One region of the Veillonella intestinalis genome, then DNA from elsewhere that is predicted to be linked to it. Evidence: riboswitches for the same ligand, from Rfam matches in the RefSeq annotation. Region 1 holds a riboswitch; the other holds the start of a gene.
The links. Region 1 has a riboswitch for S-adenosylmethionine ahead of NFR27_RS08700 (MetQ/NlpA family ABC transporter substrate-binding protein). Riboswitches for the same ligand answer to the same signal wherever they lie in the genome.
Positions count from the first base shown of each region.

Region 2: another riboswitch for S-adenosylmethionine. It lies ahead of metK (methionine adenosyltransferase); the one in region 1 lies ahead of NFR27_RS08700 (MetQ/NlpA family ABC transporter substrate-binding protein).

Region 1 is NZ_CALPCB010000010.1:8,380-11,521, reverse strand. It holds SAM riboswitch class I at 1-52, shown strand, start outside; gene NFR27_RS08705 (MetQ/NlpA family ABC transporter substrate-binding protein) at 190-1,023, shown strand; SAM riboswitch class I at 1,148-1,241, shown strand; gene NFR27_RS08700 (MetQ/NlpA family ABC transporter substrate-binding protein) at 1,333-2,163, shown strand; gene NFR27_RS08695 (cytidine deaminase) at 2,324-2,746, opposite strand; gene NFR27_RS08690 (thymidine phosphorylase) at 2,743-3,142, opposite strand, start outside.
Region 2 is NZ_CALPCB010000002.1:179,817-182,958, reverse strand. It holds gene priA (replication restart helicase PriA) at 1-291, opposite strand, end outside; gene metK (methionine adenosyltransferase) at 448-1,638, opposite strand; SAM riboswitch class I at 1,693-1,793, opposite strand; gene coaBC (bifunctional phosphopantothenoylcysteine decarboxylase/phosphopantothenate--cysteine ligase CoaBC) at 1,853-3,034, opposite strand; gene rpoZ (DNA-directed RNA polymerase subunit omega) at 3,072-3,142, opposite strand, start outside.

The DNA of each region.
Region 1 (3,142 bases):
CGGCAACCATTCGATGGTGCTAATTCCTGCGGCGTATACCGAGAGATAAAAAGTAGTAACGATGACTCGGAATACCCGAGGGCATCGTTTTTTTATTACCCTATCGCTATATTAATTTTGTATTGGGGATGCAAAATTAATAATAAATTTCATACATATTTTTATTTGAGAAAAAGGAGGGCTTCATTTATGAAGAAGTTTTTATCCGTAGCCGCTACATTTGTATTAGGTAGCGCTCTATTACTCGCTGGCTGTGGCAATGATCAAGGCAATGCCGCCGCAGGTTCTGACAAAAAAGTAACCTTAACTGTGGGAGCTTCACCGGTACCACATGCAGAAATCTTAGAACAGGTAAAAGACAAATTAGCTAAAGAAGGAGTTGAACTTAAAATTATTGAGTTTAGCGATTACATCAAACCTAATTTAGCCTTAAATGATAAAGAACTAGATGCCAACTTCTACCAGCATATCCCATATATGAAAAAGTTTGAAGAAGAACACAATATGAAATTTGCATCTGCTGGTGCCGTTCATATTGAACCAATGGGTCTTTATTCCAACAAAATAAAAGACAAAGATTTACAAAAGTCAATTCCTAATGGCGCTAAAGTAGCCATTCCTAATGATCCTACTAATACGGGTCGTGCCTTGCTATTATTACAACAAGCTGGACTTATCACACTAAAAGATCCTAGCAATATTTACTCCACCAAAATTGACATAGCTTCTAATCCTAAAAACTTAGACATTGTTGAATTAGAAGCGGCACAAACACCACGTAGTCTAGACGATGTAGATATTGCTGTTATTAATGCCAACTATGCGTTAGGGGCCCAATTAAATCCCCTTAAAGATGCCTTATTCCTAGACGATAAGAACTCACCATACGCTAACTTAATTGCCGTACGTCCTGGTGATGAAAATCGTCCTGAAATTCAAAAATTAGTAAAAGCCCTTCAATCGGCAGACACTAAAAAATTCATCGAAGATAAATATCAAGGTTCCATTTTGCCAGCATTTTAACATATCTATTGTCACTAGCAAACTATGAACCAATACGAACCGACTCTGCCCCACAGAGTCGGTTTTCTTTTTGCTTTACAAATTTGTCCTCTCATGATATACTTACCAAAGAATTATATATGAAACGTTATCGAGAGTGATGGAGGGACTGGCCCTATGAAATCCGGCAACCATTCGATGGTGCTAATTCCTGCGGTATATACCGAGAGATACAACGCGCAAGCAGTGATGGCTCGGTGTCCGAGGCCATCTTTTTTTATTAACTCATCTGATGTTTCTTAATTACTGTATAACCTGAGGAGGTATAGTATGAAAAAACTTTTATCCCTAGCTGCCACAGCTATTCTTGGTAGCGCCTTATTACTTGCTGGTTGTGGTAGTGACACAGGCAGCTCAACTGGTTCATCTAACAAAGTAACAATTACGGTAGGTGCATCTCCAGTACCCCATGGTGAAATCTTAGAGCAAGCTAAACCATTATTAGAAAAAGAAGGCATTGATTTAAAAATCATCGAATTTACAGACTATGTAAAACCTAACTTAGCCTTAAATGATAAAGAATTAGATGCCAACTTCTTCCAGCATGTCCCATATATGGATAAATTTGCCAGCGAACACAAAATGGACCTTGTTTCCGCTGGTAAAGTTCATATCGAACCAATGGGGATTTACTCCAAAACGATTACAGATAAAAACTTAGATTCCGTATTACCAAATGGTTCTAAAATTGCAATTCCTAATGATCCAAGTAATAGTGGTCGTGCCCTTCTTTTACTTGAAAAAACAGGTTTAATTAAATTAAAAGATCCTAACAATATTTATGCCACTAAAACAGATATTGTAAGCAATCCAAAAAATCTTGAATTTGTAGAATTAGAAGCCGCACAATTGCCTCGTAGCTTAGACGATGTAGCCTTAGCAGTTATCAATACTAACTTTGCCCTAGAAGCTGGCTTAAATCCTGTTAAAGATGCTTTATTCTTAGAAGATAAAGATTCCCCATATGCTAACATCATAACAGTTCGTAAAGGCGATGAAAGCCGTCCTGAAATCCAAAAATTGATGAAAGCGCTTCAATCCGAAGAAATCAAGAAATTCATTGATGACAAATACAAAGGGGCTATTTTACCAGCCTTCTAAGGATCATATAATCTTGTAATCCTTACAATACAATAACTATACTAGGGAATACTACTTCACTAAATATTCTAGTAAGTTTATTTTCCTTGTAAACACAAAGCGAGTTAGCCGTAAAATCACCACACTGGTGTATACGACTAACTCGCTTTTATTATAAATATTATAAATCCCCAGGGCCAAAACTATGAGGCAATATGTCCTCTAAGGTGTAGCTAATGCTATCACCTGTCTCTGTTTCGCAATAAATTAGAGGTATTTTAAACTCCACTAAAACTTGGCGACAGGCTCCACAAGGCATACACGGTCCCTTTGAATCACCGACAATAGCAATCCCTTGAAATTCCTTATACCCCGCTGCCACAGCAGTCTGTATCGCTACTCGTTCCGCACAATTAGTAAGTCCAAATGATGCATTTTCTATATTGCACCCGGTAAATATAGTCCCATCCTTACAAAGTACAGCAGCGCCAACAGCAAACTTTGAGTAGGGACTATAAGAATTCTGTTTTGCCTCATGAGCCGCCTTTAATAGAACAGCGCCTATATCTACTGAAGAATTCGCTAATATAACTGATTCTTTCATATATATGATTCCGTCCCTTCTTCACTGACACGAGCCCACACCAAAGGTTTTGTAACTGGCTTCGTAGTACCAAATTCTAAGGCTGAAATATATCGCTCTTTAGCCTCTGCTAAGGTGCTTGCTGTATTGCTCTGCACATAGGCAATAGGCTCTCCTACCACAACCTTATCGCCTGTTTTTTTCAACATCCAAATACCTGCTTTATAATCAAGAATATCCGCTTTAGTATAACGTCCAGCTCCTAATAGTAACGCAGCCCGTCCACAAGTTTCAGCATCCATATGCATAATATAACCTGAAACGGGAGCCAATATGGCCTCCTTATAAGCGGCCTCCTTAAACATTGGCTCCATTAGCACAGAGCTATCGCCACCTTGAGCCTCAACCATTTCACAA
Region 2 (3,142 bases), on a different contig from region 1:
TTCCGATAAAGCGCATAAATAATATTTACTTAATTTTTCTGCTGTTGCTAGCATTTCCTGGGTAAACCACGGTTCTTTATCCAATACTGCTTGAATAGGCTTGATTTCATAAGAAGGAATCTCATCTAACTCACGATAGCCAATAAGTATACCTTCTTCTTTTGTTCGCCCTAAAGGGACAGCTACCCGTGTACCAATGGCAATTTCGCCTAATTGTGGCGGCACAGCATAGCTGAATGGACTATTCATTTTCTTTGCTGGGCGATTAATAATAACCTCCGCTACACGCATACTATCCCTCCTTTGCAGTATTTTTTATTATACCATTTTTTTCGATATTTTTAAATAAAAGACAGTCTTAGAATACAATAAAAAAATCGTCATACAAATTACGAAACGACAATATTCTTAAGAATGTCGAATGCCTATTTGTATGACGATTTTTAATTATAAGCCTGCTTCTTTACGAAGAATATCTGCTTTATCAGTATGTTCCCAAGGAAGATCAACATCAGTACGACCAAAGTGACCGTATGCTGCTGTTTGATGATAAATTGGACGAAGCAAGTCAAGCATTTCAATAATACCTGCTGGACGAAGGTCAAAATGTTTCTTAACAAGTTCCGCGATTTTTTCTTCCGCAACTTTAGCAGTGCCAAAAGTTTCCACCATAATGGATACTGGTTTTGCTACGCCAATAGCGTAAGCAATCTGAATTTCACATTTATCAGCAAGGCCAGCTGCTACAATGTTTTTAGCTACATAGCGAGCTGCATACGCTGCACTACGGTCAACTTTTGTAGGATCTTTACCAGAGAAAGCACCGCCCCCATGACGAGCCATACCACCGTAAGTATCTACAATAATTTTACGACCAGTTAAACCAGCATCCCCTTGAGGACCACCAATAACAAAACGGCCTGTTGGATTAATAAAGAATTTAGTATTTTCATCAACAAAACCTTCAGGTAATACTGGTTTAATTACTAATTCTTTTAAATCAGCTTCAATTTGTTCACGCGTTACTTCTGGACCATGTTGTGTAGAAATAACGATAGTTTCAATACGCTTAGGCACACCATCTACATATTCAACAGTTACCTGAGTTTTCCCATCGGGACGAAGATATGGTAAAGTACCATCTTTACGAACTTTAGTTAACTGACGGGATAAACGATGAGCCAACGCGATTGGCATAGGCATAAATTCTTCTGTTTCATTGGTAGCGTAACCAAACATCATACCTTGGTCACCAGCACCAATCTTATCAAATTTATCACTTCCGCCTTCACGAGTTTCAAGTGCATCATCAACACCCATAGCAATATCTACGGACTGTTCATCAATCGCTACATTAACACCACAAGTATCGCAATCAAAACCATATTTAGCACGAGTATATCCAATTTCACGAATAGTTTCACGCACTATATGATTAATATCAACATAACATTTAGTAGAAATTTCCCCTACTACATGAACCTGACCTGTTGTTACGAGCGTTTCGCAAGCAACATGAGCCGTTGGATCTTGTGCAAGAATTGCATCAAGCACAGCATCCGAAATTTGGTCAGCAATTTTATCAGGATGACCTTCTGTTACGGATTCTGATGTGAAAAAAACATGTTTTTCAGCCATTTACCCAATACCTCCATAAAAAAATTCCTCATCAGCCAAACGATGAGGAATCAAACCCCATCTTTCGGCATAGTACCGTCGGACTTAGCACCTTTTCATTATGAATGGTTGCTGTAGCTTCACAGGGCCTTTCCCTCCACTACTCTTGATGAGACAAAAGTTATTATTAAACTGATTGTGATACTTCATATCACTGATTCATTATACAATAGAATTACAATTCTGCCAAGGCTGAAATAATTCGCTTAGCTACATCAATTTTTGTCATAAGTGGCAATGGACGAACTTGACCACCTGGATAAATCAAGGTAACTTCATTAGTGTCAACATTAAAGCCTGCATTTTGCTTACTTACATCATTGGCCACTAACATATCAAGATTTTTGTTAAGTACCTTAGATTTGCCGTATTCAATAACATTTTGAGTTTCCGCAGCAAAACCAATTAACTTTTGATGAGTTTTATTCGCACCTAGCCCTTTAAGAATGTCTGGATTTTTGACTAATTTAAGTTCTAATGTATCCATCTTCTTAATTTTTGTGTCAGCCATATTCTCGACTCTAAAATCAGCTACAGCAGCGGCCATAATAACAGCATCACAATCTTCATAGCGACTATTTACAGCTTCTTCCATAGCTCTAGCAGAATCAACAGAAACTAATTCTACACCAAAAGGCACAGGCAAATTTGTTGGCGCGGAAATTAAAATTGTACGAGCACCAGCTAAGGCCGCTTGTTCAGCTATAGCATAGCCCATTTTTCCGCTTGAACGATTGCCAATATATCGCACTGGATCGATAGCTTCTTGTGTACCACCAGCTGTTACGATTACTGTCTTATTAGACAATAGATTAGTTTTCATCATGTGAAAAGATAACCACTCTACAATGCGAGCTGGTTCTGGTAAACGACCTTTCCCCGTTACACCACAAGCTAAATGACCACTATCAGCTTCTAAAATATGCATGCCTAATTCTCGTAAAGTATTCATATTTCGTTGCGTAATAGGGTTTTCATACATATTAGTATTCATAGCAGGGCATAAAAAGATAGGCGCTTTTGTTGCCATAAGCTGTGTAGTGAGCATATCATCAGCAATGCCAGATGCTAATTTACCAATTACATTAGCAGTAGCAGGTGCAACTACATAGGCATCAGCCCAAGTAGCCAATGCAATGTGCTCTACATTCCAATCATGAACATCTTCAAACATCTTTACAGCGACTGGATGTCCACTAATTTCACCAAATGTCATAGGGGATACAAATTTAGTTGCATTTTCAGTCATAACAACTTTTACTTCTGCCCCTAATTTACGAAGACGACTTACTACTTCTACTGCTTTATAAGCAGCAATACCACCAGATACACCTACGATTATGTGTTTATTTTTCATCCTCAACACCTATTATAGTTCACGTTTAGCGTACGCTTTATTTAATACCATCTTTAGTACGAGCAAAGCCAATTTTATCATCTGCAATTTCATGAAGCGCTACTGATA